DNA from 4 places in the Sphingobacterium sp. lm-10 genome. Region 4 is predicted to be linked to each of the others. Evidence: riboswitches for the same ligand, from Rfam matches in the RefSeq annotation. Region 4 holds a riboswitch; each other region holds the start of a gene.
What was found. A riboswitch is a leader RNA that binds a small molecule or an ion and turns the genes downstream of it on or off. The one in region 4 is predicted to bind S-adenosylmethionine.

Region 1 (3,140 bases), 940 kb from region 4:
CATCGGTCGTAAAAAGGTGTTCAGGAAGCGATCGTTGTTTCGTTGGGTTTTTAATGACAAATTTCTTTATTTCTAGATTTAGATCTTTGGTTTTGATAATGTCGTACAGTCCTTGGCCAACTACTCCAAATCCAAACATCCCAATCGTTAATTTTTCACTCATTTTATATCAAATTGTTTTTTAGTTACGCAAATTTATAGTGCTTCAAAAGCTTGTTCCAGATCAGCTTTGATGTCGTCAATATGTTCGATTCCTACAGATAATCGAAGGACACCTGGGTATACGCCAGAGCGTTGTTGTTCTGCCGTACTTAGCTGTTGGTGTGTGGTTGTAGCAGGGTGTATGATGACCGTTTTCGCATCGCCAACATTCGCCAGATGACTGACCAATTCTAAAGCATTGATAAACTCGTTGGCTTTGGTACTACCTCCGCGAATAGTAAAAGACAATACCGCGCCATAGCCATTTTTTAAATACTTTTGGGCGGCATCATGATAGGGATGGCTCTTCAGTCCGGGATAACTTACAGATTCTACCTGTGCATGGTTTTCAAGCCATTGGGCAATTTCCAGCGCATTATCCACATGCCGCTGTACGCGCAATGAAAGTGTTTCCAATCCCTGTGTCAGCAAGAAAGAATTGAAAGGGGAGAGGGCAGGGCCGAAGTCACGCAATCCCTCTACGCGCGCCCGGATGGCAAACTGTATATTGCCAAAGTTGCTATTTTCTCCAAACACTTCCGAGAAGATTAGCCCATGATAACCCTCGGATGGCTCAGAAAATTGCTTGAACTTACCATTACCCCAATTGTAATTGCCACCATCGATAATCACGCCACCAATGGTCGTGCCGTGGCCGCCGATCCACTTCGTGGCTGACTCCACTACAATGTGAGCACCATATTCTAAAGGCTTGAAAAGATAACCGCCTGCACCAAAGGTATTGTCTACCACAATAGGAAGGTCATGTTTTTTGGATAGGGCAGAAAGACGTTCGAAGTCAGGAATGCTATATGCGGGGTTTCCGATGGTTTCTACATAAAGCGCTTTGGTACGGTCATCAATTAATTTCTCAAATTCGTCTGGATCACCCTGGTCTGCAAAGCGTACTTCAATGCCTAGCCTTTTAAAGGCAACTTTAAATTGATTGAATGTGCCGCCATAGAGATGGGAGCTCGCCACAAAATTATCTCCGCTTTCTAGGATATTATTCAGTGCGATAAATTGGGCTGCTTGGCCGGAAGAAACCGCCACTGCCGCTAAGCCACCTTCCAGCGCTGCTATTCTCTTTTCAAAGACATCCGTTGTCGGATTCATAATCCGAGTGTAAATATTTCCAAACTCCTTCAATGCAAAAAGGTTGGCGCCATGTTCTGCGTTGTTAAAAACGTAAGATGAGGTTTGATATATCGGGAGTGCGCGTGCCCCAGTAGTGGGATCGGCTTCCTGTCCTGCATGTATTTGCAGGGTTTCAAATTGTAACGGTTTTTTGTAGGCCATAGTAACTTAATTATTGTGGAACATAAAATCAGGATTAGTCTGTACGAAAGGAAAGAGTCGTTTATAGGTTGCGGTAGGCCAAATCGATGTACAGGTCATCGCTTAAGACTAATCACAAAAAACGACTATCGCATTCGTGAGTGGCAAGCAACCAATTGCAGCCAATGACAAATCGCTGTAGAAATTAAGTGTGGACGATCTTCCGAAGAAGGGAATAAGTTGATTTTTTCGTTCATCTGTTCTATTATTTATATACTCCAAAACATGGTTTTGGACAGGAATTGGCACCTTTTCAACGCTCTGTTGTTGGTTGCCAGCGGGTCATCGAGCCAGTCTCTCGCCGCTTCTTTATAAATCAAGACCTGATCGCTTTGGTGTAGGTGTTGATTTGTATTATCGAATGATATACATAGCAAATATAGGGTTTTTGTACAGCCATGCAAATATATGATCAAATCTTTTTGGAAATGTTTCCTAGCTGAGATACTATTAAAGTTGGTTAATCAAGTGTATTGGGAGTTGTTTATCCGCATCTCCAACTCCTTTTGTTTAGTGCCTTGAAGATGAATATTGTTGTTAAAATAGGCTAAAATGTTTTAGCATTTAAATTATTTTAATCATCAATTTAATTAGTTGATATACAGGTTTTTATCCATGTGTATTTGCTACAATAAGCGTTTTTATAATTTCCCGACAATTGGTTTATGGTTAATTTTGTTTCATAAAATCAAACGAATAAACTGTAATGCAAAAAATTCTTCAAGACTACCAAATTGAACTTGCTTTAGAGCCTAAAGGTGAGGTGTTTAGTGAGTTAACACCCGCCGAATTAATTGAGCATGCCATTTTGAATAAGGAAGCGACACTTTCTGCTTCCGGTGCGCTGAATATTATGACAGGAACTTTTACAGGACGCTCTCCTCGTGATCGCTATCTGGTGCGTGATGAAGTCACGGAGGATACGGTGCATTGGAATGATACCAATCAACCCGTCAATCCGAGTGTATTTGAGGCACTTGAACAACAAGTGAAAGTTTATTTAGATTCTTGCAAATCACTTTATACACGCACGGCAAATATCGCAACGTATGCTAAATATAGCAGGAGAATTCACTTTGCGACGGAGCTGGCTGCACAAGATTTGTTTATCAGTAATATGTTCCTTCCTAAGCAAGAAGTGGAACAGCAAAAGGATTGGACGGTGTGGGTGGCATCTCTATTAAAAATCGAAAATTATGAGGAACTGGGTCTTCGAGCATCGAATGCGGTGGTGCTTGATTTTACCCGGCGTAAAGTGCTAATCATTGGAACGGCATATACAGGAGAAATCAAAAAGAGCATGTTTTCTATGATGAATTTTGTGTTGCCACAAGATCATGGTGTCTTTCCAATGCATTGCTCGGCTAATACAGGTAAAAATGGAGAAACAGCCTTGTTTTTCGGTTTATCTGGCACAGGGAAAACCACCTTGTCTGCAGATCACGATCGTTATCTGATTGGTGATGATGAGCATGGTTGGTCGGACGAAGGAATCTTCAATTTAGAGGGAGGTTGTTACGCCAAATGCATCAACCTAAAAGTCGAAAGCGAACCCGATATATTTGGTGCTGTGCGGTTTGGGGCATTAACAGAAAATATGC
Region 2 (3,140 bases), on a different contig from region 4:
GGCTACGCCGCTTGCTCCCGATCCTACGATGGCTATTGTTTTAGGTAGATGTTTGACCATACAGTTAAGTAAACAGGGATCACGAATGATTGTTTACCAGTGATGTATTTGTTACGTATGCCAAAGTCTTCGTGCTTTATTTAATTTAAGTAATTGTTATTGAAAGCATTGTGTTGTTTTAATGCTCCATTTCCCAACTAAGGGAAGGTCAAAAAACGAAAGCTCGAACGTTATGCTACCTCGCAATGATGTATTTTTTCGGTCTTAAATGTCTTTTTTAGAAAAGTCTCCTTTTACACTAAGCGTAAAATGCCTAAGCAAGTTGCTGGACAATATTTTTGGTAGGACCTGGATTACTCATCGTATAAAAGTGGAGCACTGGTGCACCGAAAGCGATGAGTTCGCGGCACTGCTGTACTAACCATTCTTCACCTATCTTCCGCACCTCTGCATTGTTCTTGCAGCTATCGACAGCCTCAGATAACTCCTCTGGTATATCCAAGTGAAATATACGGGGTAGCGTGATGAGTTGTTTTTTTGTAGTTAATGGCTTTAAACCAGGGATAATAGGCACGTGGATACCATGCTCACGACATTTGGTAACAAACTCTTTATAGCGCTCAACGTTGAAGAACATCTGTGTTACAATAAATTCGGCTCCCATATCCACCTTTTTCTTCAACCATTTAAAGTCTGTTTGCGAATTTGGAGCTTCAAAATGCTTCTCTGGATACCCTGCTACCCCTATGCAAAAATCGGTTTTTGAAGAAGTGGTGATATCCTCATGTAAGTATTTTCCTTCATTCATATCCCGAACCTGTTTCAATAGGTCTGTGGCATAAGCATGCCCACCTTCGGTAGGGATAAAATCGGCATCGCCCTTCCGTGCGTCGCCCCGAAGTACTAGCACATTATCTATGCCAAGGAAATCAAGATCAATCAAGGCGTTCTCTGTTTCCTCTTTGGTAAATCCGCCGCAAATCAAGTGTGGCACCGCATCTACCTTATACTTATTCATGATAGCTGCACAAATGGCCACCGTACCCGGCCGTTTACGATAAGATACACGCTCCAATAACCCGTTTGGATGTTGTTTGTATAAGTAATCTTCCCGATGGTATGTGACGTCGATAAAGGGAGGTTTGAATTCCATCAACTCATCCATCGTCTGAAATATGTTTTGAATTCCCTGGCCTTTTGCGGGAGGCAACAACTCGAAAGAAAACAGCGTTTTTCCTTGTGCATTCTTGATATGATCAATGATCTTCATACGTATGTGTTTCTTGAATGGAAGGCTTGCAGAGAAATGGTGCCGACATATGCCTATGGCCGCTTATCATTCCCTTCACTATGGAGGGTAGATTGTAGCACCTTGACATGCGTCAGGTTGCTAAGGCGTCCGCGGGTCTAATCCCTCAGCCTTTCTCTATAAGCAATCACAAATATGGGAAAAGCGTGTGGGATAACAAAATGCAGAATGATTTTAATTGATGATCAAAATTTGTCCACCTTTTGTCCACGGCTGTTATCGTTAGATGTACATAGGATAATGAAAAAATCAATTATCCTTGTGGATACAAACATACTATCTCGTATCAACATGGAAAATAACAATCCCTCCGATTACAATCCTGGCCCACGCATTGGCATTACCTTCTCCACATTCGACTTGTTGCATGCCGGGCATATCATGATGTTGGCAGAAGCCAAACGACAATGTGATTACCTGATCTGCGGTTTACAGATGGACCCTACGTTAGACCGGCCGGAGAAGAATGCGCCTACACAAACTGTAGTAGAGCGATACATACAACTTCGAGGGTGCCAATATGTAGATGAAATTGTCCCCTATTCTACAGAGCAAGATTTGGAAGATATCTTACGATCCTTTAAGTTAGATGTGCGTATTGTGGGGGATGAATACCAGGAGAAAAACTTTACAGGAAGAGAATACTGCGAACAGAAGGGCATTGAGCTTTATTACAATAGCAGAGATCATCGGTTTTCCAGCTCTGGTTTGCGGAGGATTGTTGCCGAAAAAGAGGCACAGAAGATGGAACGAGAAATGAACCCGTAATAGAATAAGGATCACATTACGGATTTTCAATTTTCTGAATTATCAGACTATTTAGTACTTTCGTGGAGAATGAAGAAGATAGCCGTTATCGGACAAGGATACGTCGGGTTGCCCCTGGCATTGGCGTTTGCTTCCCACACGCAAGTAGTAGGGTTTGATATTGATGAAGCGCGCGTTAGCGAACTGAACCAGGAGATCGATCGTACTAAAGAAGCAAATCCTGAGATGCTACGATCAGCGCTTCAACTTATTGTGGATACAGAAGGGCAAAAGGGCTATACAGCATCCTTTGCAGTGGAAGATCTTCGCGGTTGCTCTATCTACATTGTCACCGTTCCTACGCCAATCGATGAATTCAATGCGCCTGATCTAAGACCTTTGCGTCATGCAACGCGCATGATAGGAAAGGTGTTGAAAAAAGGCGACATCGTAATCTACGAATCCACGGTGTACCCAGGCTGTACAGAAGAGGACTGCGTGCCGATTCTAGAGCGGGAATCTGGATTGATATTTAACGAAGATTTTTTTGCAGGATATTCTCCAGAACGGATCAATCCTGGGGACAAGGTAAACACGTTGACTACCATAAAAAAAGTCACCTCTGGATCTACTTCGGCTATAGCGGAAGAGATAGATCAGTTGTATCGAATCATTATTCACGCGGGTACGCACAAAGCTCCTAGCATTAAGGTGGCGGAGGCTTCCAAAGCAATTGAAAATGCGCAACGTGATGTGAATATTTCTTTTGTCAATGAACTCGCTTTAATCTTTGATCGGGTGGGTATTGATACACAAGATGTATTAGCTGCCGCTGGGACGAAGTTTAATTTTCTTCCCTACAAACCTGGCTTGGTTGGTGGGCACTGTATCTCGGTAGATCCCTATTATTTAGCACATAAAGCGGTTCAGTTGGGCTATCATCCAAATGTTATTCTCTCTGGTAGACGGGTTAATGACTCTGTCGCAGAATTCATTGCCTCCAAAGTGGTAAAGCTAATGATCAGAAAGGATATCGCTGTTAAGGGTGCGAATGCTTTAATACTCGGTGTCACTTTTAAAGAAA
Region 3 (3,140 bases), on a different contig from region 4:
TCAGCCAATACAGCTAGGTCTTTTACTTCTGCTAATTTCTGCTTAGCGAATGCTAGCCAATTTTTAACCTCGGCAGGAAGAGATTCTTCGTTTTTCTCATTGTCCAAGTCAAATGGTACATGCAATAAAGAAGACGCTGGTGCTATCCAAACACGGTCTTTCCCTAATGTATCTACTGCTTGTTGGATTTTGCCTAATGATTTTTCGTAATCATTTTTCCAAATATTACGGCCTTCTACCACACCTAATGAAAGAGTTAGAGAAGCAGGAACTTTTGCCAAGATGGTATCCAATTGATCTTCACCGCGTACCAAGTCGATATGTAAGGCGTGTACTGGAAGGTTCAACGCCAAATCTTCATTATCTTTTAACGCTTCAAAATACGTTGTTGCGATCAGTTTGGTGTCGCCCGCTGCGGCATTTAATTTCTCAAATACCATTTTATACAAACCTTTTACTTTTTCGTCGATATCCAACGCCAGGTACGGCTCATCAATTTGGATATATTGTGCACCAGCCGCCGCCAATTTGGAAACGATCTCTTCGTATACTGGCAATAAACGCTCGATTAGATCGATACGATCAAAACCCTCTTCTTTTTCTTTTCCTAATAAAAGGTAGGTGATGGGGCCAATTAATACTGGCTTCGTTTCAATGCCTAATGACTTCGCCTCGTTGTATTCTTTTAAGAATTTTTCAGAAGTTAATTTGAATTCCTGATTTTTGGTGAATTCGGGAACCATGTAATGGTAGTTGGTGTCGAACCATTTCGTCATTTCCATGGCCGTCACATCAACACCTTCTGCCTGGAAACCTCTTGCTAACGCAAAATATAGATCTAAACTGTATTCTCCGTCAATCTTATTTAAAAGCGATTGATAGCGCGCAGGCACTGCTCCGATCGTAAGGGATAAATCCAATACTTGATCATAAAAGGAAAAATCATTGGACGGGATTAAGGTAAAGCCATTCTCCTGTTGTAATTTCCAGTTAGCTTCACGAATGCTTTTTGCTGTATTTAGAAGTTCCTCTTGGGTGATTTTTTTAGCCCAGTAAGCTTCATTCGCCTTTTTCAATTCGCGGAATGGTCCTACTCTTGGATAACCTAAGTTGTTTGTCGTTAACATAGTTTTATTTCTCTAATTTTTTTCGGATGTAATACTTTGCTATTAGAGAATGGCACCAGAAACAGTGACTTCAGCTTATCTTTCTCTTATTGTTCCCGTACAGGGTAAGAGTAGAATGTAGCACCTTGTCCAAGTGACAGGTTGCCAAGGCTTCAACGGGTCTATTCCCTCTGCCTTTCTCTATAAGCATCACAAACTTAGATAACAAAAGTATAAAATCCAAATTTCTAGAGAAAAGAGGACGCAAATAATCAGCTAGCTGACCAAAAGCTTGTATCCTTTGCCATGCACATTTACGATTTCCACATTCGGATCTTCTTTAAGATATTTCCGAAGCTTACTCAGGAATACATCCATGCTTCTACCGGTGAAATAGTTGTCGTCATGCCAGATCTTCACCAACGCTTCTTCGCGCGTCAACACATCATTCTTCTTGAGACAAAGCAGACGCAACAGTTCGGCCTCCTTAGTAGATAACTTCTGCTGCTGCCCCTTATAGGAGATCACTTGACTGGTATAATCAAAGAAATAACCACCAATCTCAAACTTGTCTGGTGTTTCATCATCTTTATCGCGAGACGAACGTTTAAGCAGGGCGTTGATGCGCAACAACAGCTCTTCTACACGAAACGGCTTCGTAATATAGTCATCACCACCCAATTCAAATGCTTGGGTTTTGTCTTCCATCATTCCTTTGGCTGTGGCAAAGATAATTGGCACTGTTTGATCCACTTTGCGCACATCTTTCCCCAAAGAGAAGCCGTCTTTTTTTGGCATCATAACATCGAAAATGCACAGATCAAATTCATCCTTGCGGAATGCTTCCAATGCTTCCATGCCATCCTTGCACAGTACGACATCAAATTTACCCTTGAGTTCGAGGTAATCTTTCAAGAGATCGCCAAGATTGGGATCGTCTTCTGCTAGTAGTATTTTTTGAGACATAAATTTGTTTTAATGTATATTAATAATCAAGCTCTGCTTGTGCTATCGGTACTGTGGAGTGGTAAAGTCACCTCAAATTGTGTGCCTTTATCTCGTTCGCTTTTTACAGAGATCTTGCCATTGAGGATCTTGATGATGTTATTGACATAACTTAGCCCCAACCCGAAGCCTTTTACATTGTGAATATTCCCTGTTGGTATTCGGTAAAATTGATCAAATATTTTTTCCTGATGATCCTTCGACATCCCGACTCCTTTATCTGCAACGGATAAGGTTATGCTGTTTTTGGTGCTGTAGGTACGAACGGTTATGTCCGGAGTGTCTTTGCTATATTTAATGGCATTGTCTAGTAAATTGAACATCACATTAGAAAGATGCAGCTCATCACCAATCACCACATCGTGCGTAGCGGATAAGTCCACCTGTAAGTTTCCGCCAGCTTTCTCCAATTGCAGGTGCATGCTTTCCAGCACGTCAGACATAAGCGCGTTAATAGGTACTTTAGTACGCTCGATATTCAGGTTTTCTTTCTCAAGGCGTGCTATGTTCAATACACGCTCAATATGTGAACCTAACCGTATATTCTCATCATAGATGATATTAGCCAACTTATTGACCCGGTTTTCGTTGGAGGCAATTTCTTTGTCTCGAAGCGATTCGCTCGCAATCATGATCGTAGCCACCGGTGTTTTGAACTCGTGCGTCATGTTGTTGATGAAGTCTGTCTTCATCTCCGATATTTTCTTCTGCCTAAAAATGATCGTGAGTGTGTAGGCAAAGCAGCCAACTAGTAACGACAATAAAGCGAGCACGGCAATCACCATAAAACTCATGTTCCCGGCAATATGGCTCTCTTTGTATGGGAAGTATATAGACAATAAACCGGGAGATTTTCCTTGATCGCCTTGGAACAAAGCAGTGCTGTATTCCATAGCATCTGTCAAACGTACCGGGTCTTCTAAATGCGAACCAGCCTGAATGATAAGCGCAGCACTAGGGTTGGGTCTGATCTGCATCAAAAAAGGAGACACGATCCCGCGAATGTGTAATTCTTCCTCCAAATAACTC
Region 4 (3,140 bases):
ATTATTTCCTGAAATGTCATATTGTTATTTGTATCGTCCTATTAAAAAATATAAATCTGCCAAATAGCGTGCCGTAAAGGTTATTGGTTTCAACTATAACATTCGATTTATCATCGTTTATTAAGGTGTCATAGTTGCTAAATAGATACTATCCATTAAAGTAAAATATTGAGTAGGCCTTTCTGTACACATCACTGAATTTACTATCTTTAGTGTTTCATTATTTATATTATAGATTTAATACATGATCATACGTGATACAATAGGTAAGTTCGCTTTCTTAATCTTGTTCCTATTTGCCAGTAGCTTTTTGTTTTCCTGCCAGAATAACCAAACTAACGACAAAAAAGCAGTCGCGACTGAAAAGCCAACTCCAAAATTTGCTTTGAGCCAACAGCAGGCGAAGACTATTTTTGATATGCCGGTCCATTGTATTACGGTAGAATACCCCAATAAATTGGGGCAGTCTTTAGGAGGCGATGCTGATCTTAAACCACCGCGTGCATTGCGACCTATTTTTTACGGATGTTTTGATTGGCACTCATCGGTACATGGCTATTGGTCTATCATCAAATTGATGAAATCTTTCGATAACCTGGATCAAGACGGTGCGGTGCGTAGCACATTGAATGCGCTAATCACGGATGAGAACGCGGCTATTGAGAAGGCTTTCTTTGAAGATAAAAACAACCTCTCATTTGAGCGTACTTATGGTTGGGCTTGGTTATTTAAGTTGCAGGAAGAGTTGGTAACATGGGACGATGCCGATGCCCAGCGATGGAGCAGATCTTTGCAACCCATGGTCGATCTTCTGCGAGGTAAGTTGTTGGATTACTTGCCTAAGTTAGTTTATCCCATCCGTAGTGGAAAGCATGACAATACCGCTTTTGGTCTGTCATTGATGTACGATTACGCATTGACGGTTGAAGACGAAGCATTAGCCGATATTATTGCAGAACATGCTACTCGCCTATATAAAGAGGATAAAAACTGTGACTTTTCTTATGAGCCGAGTGGTTCAGACTTTCTTTCGCCTTGTCTGGAGGAAGCCTATCTGATGAGCAAAGTTTTAGATAGAGAAGCATATGAAACCTGGCTTCATGCCTTTCTGCCGCAAATGTATGAAGCTGATTTTCAGTTGAAACCTGCTATTGTGAAAGATCGCACCGACGGTCAGCTAGTCCACCTAGATGGCCTAAACTATAGTCGTGCAGCCTGTCTGTATGGCATTGCGCATCAAGTTCCGGCGTTAGCACATCTGCGTACAATCGCCGATGAGCACATGGCTTTTTCTTTACCAAACCTTACCAAGGAAGACGATTACATGGGCTCACACTGGTTAGGAACTTTTGCACTTTATGCCATTACGCATCAATAAACACGGGTTCATAACTAACAGGCAAGCGGAATTAAGGTGTTGTCGTCACCCAACTCAACGGGTACTAGCTGAATAGTGGTAAACCCATCGTCGTGAGATACGATGCGCGACAGATCTACGCCTTTACGCGCAAGACTGTTCAATACGGCAGTTCTAAAAGCTGCTTTTTGTGTACCCCAGGATTTGTTTCGGACGAGATCGTTATTCAAGTTAACGAGCTCCTTGACGGAATAGTGGTGAAAATTTTGAACCAAATGCTGGTACAGTTCGTTTGGAGTTTGCATACAATACAATTATTAAAGGTGAAACCATCAATCGTATTCAGAACGGCAATATAATCTGTTTTGGAATGAATCCCGTATTATAAAAACCACCGCGGTTCTGCGAACTCGGTTGGTATTGCGTCAGGCAATTCTGAATACTCTACAAACTTAGTAGAGTATTCGTTAATCTCCAAATAAACTTTAAAATAATTTGTCAGCATTCGGTAATTTCAAATTCAAGTCAAAGGATTTATTTATCAGTTTGATGAAATGATCTGCTAGCATGGGGGATTCGACTTCCATGTTCTGGTGGATAAAGAAATACAGTTTCTGTAATCCAGCCTTTCTCCATTCGCGGATGCGTTTCACCCAATCTTCTAAGCGTGTGTAATCAGAAGGAGCGTTGGCGCCCACATAACGCACAAAAGCAATTGGTGTAGTTAGTCGCATGTGCAATAAATCCCTACGTCCGGCGGTATCGGTGATGATATTGGTCTTTTCTGTTTTCTCCAACAAGGAATAATAGCGCGCAGCAACCTCTTGATCACTAAACCAAGCTTCATTACGCACTTCTATCGCTAAAGGATATCCCGCGGGGAAGTTTTTCAGAAATGACTCCAATCGTTCAAAATCTTTGGGCTTAAAGTTATCGTGCATTTGTAAAAAAGCCATTCCCAACTTATCTTCAAATAGCACGGTGGCATCTACAAAGGTTTCTACTTTTTCATCGGTATTAAGCAAGCGGCCATAATGACTAATAGATTGAGGAATTTTAGGGAAAAATTTAAAATCCTTTCCGGTCTTGTCTTTCCAGGTTTGCACCTGATCCTTGGAGGGAGAGTTATAGAATGTCGCGTTTAATTCAATAGAATTGAATTTCGTAGCATAGTACGCGAGTTCATCTTTAGTGCCGCGCGGGTAAAATCCTTTGAGCTCTTTTTTATTCCATTTGGCACAGCCAACAAATACCTCAAACGGCGCGTCTGATTGATGCGCTTTCAGTAGTTCCAGCGTTGCTGATGGCGTATTGGGAAGGGAGAAATCAATAGATGATGGGTCTGTAACGCTGCCAAATTTCATATCTGCTTATTAAGAAAAGTGTAAATGCTAAGGTAAGAAGATTTCGCCGTGTAAAACTCATCCTGAATATGTAACTTTGCGCCATGTCAGAAAAAATTATTATCCTCGATTTTGGGTCACAATATACGCAGTTGATCGCGCGTCGTGTGCGCGAATTGAATGTTTACTGTGAAATTCATCCATTTAATAACATCCCTACCTTCGATGAAACAGTTAAAGGTATCATTTTTTCAGGTAGTCCATACTCTGTGCGTCAGGAAGATGCACCGCAAGTAGACTACGCTGCTATGATGCGGGATTACCCCGTGCTGGGCGTTTGTTATGGCGCTCAATATCTGGCACAGCATTCTGGGGGAGAGGTTTTGCCTTCCGAGATTAGAGAATACGGAAGAGCAAATTTATTATATGTTGATCAGGAG

Region 1: linked by a shared signal. The riboswitch ahead of M8998_RS06015 (O-acetylhomoserine aminocarboxypropyltransferase/cysteine synthase family protein) and the one ahead of M8998_RS02210 (5-oxoprolinase) in region 4 are both predicted to bind S-adenosylmethionine.
Region 2: linked by a shared signal. The riboswitch ahead of metF (methylenetetrahydrofolate reductase [NAD(P)H]) and the one ahead of M8998_RS02210 (5-oxoprolinase) in region 4 are both predicted to bind S-adenosylmethionine.
Region 3: linked by a shared signal. The riboswitch ahead of metE (5-methyltetrahydropteroyltriglutamate--homocysteine S-methyltransferase) and the one ahead of M8998_RS02210 (5-oxoprolinase) in region 4 are both predicted to bind S-adenosylmethionine.

The regions. Positions count from the first base shown of each region.
Region 1 is NZ_JAMJWC010000001.1:1,516,288-1,519,427, reverse strand. Features, by position in the region: gene M8998_RS06020 (homoserine dehydrogenase) at 1-163, opposite strand, end outside; gene M8998_RS06015 (O-acetylhomoserine aminocarboxypropyltransferase/cysteine synthase family protein) at 196-1,500, opposite strand; SAM riboswitch class I at 1,746-1,857, opposite strand; gene pckA (phosphoenolpyruvate carboxykinase (ATP)) at 2,246-3,140, shown strand, end outside.
Region 2 is NZ_JAMJWC010000002.1:405,936-409,075, forward strand. Features, by position in the region: gene M8998_RS11735 (FAD/NAD(P)-binding protein) at 1-60, opposite strand, end outside; gene metF (methylenetetrahydrofolate reductase [NAD(P)H]) at 314-1,270, opposite strand; SAM riboswitch class I at 1,331-1,435, opposite strand; gene M8998_RS11745 (adenylyltransferase/cytidyltransferase family protein) at 1,550-2,077, shown strand; gene M8998_RS11750 (nucleotide sugar dehydrogenase) at 2,147-3,140, shown strand, end outside.
Region 3 is NZ_JAMJWC010000002.1:603,086-606,225, forward strand. Features, by position in the region: gene metE (5-methyltetrahydropteroyltriglutamate--homocysteine S-methyltransferase) at 1-1,127, opposite strand, end outside; SAM riboswitch class I at 1,200-1,316, opposite strand; gene M8998_RS12595 (response regulator transcription factor) at 1,383-2,072, opposite strand; gene M8998_RS12600 (sensor histidine kinase) at 2,099-3,140, opposite strand, start outside.
Region 4 is NZ_JAMJWC010000001.1:580,290-583,429, forward strand. Features, by position in the region: gene trxA (thioredoxin) at 1-20, opposite strand, end outside; gene M8998_RS02205 (DUF2891 domain-containing protein) at 245-1,378, shown strand; gene M8998_RS02210 (5-oxoprolinase) at 1,393-1,662, opposite strand; SAM-I-IV-variant riboswitch at 1,709-1,805, opposite strand; gene M8998_RS02215 (DUF72 domain-containing protein) at 1,843-2,721, opposite strand; gene guaA (glutamine-hydrolyzing GMP synthase) at 2,805-3,140, shown strand, end outside.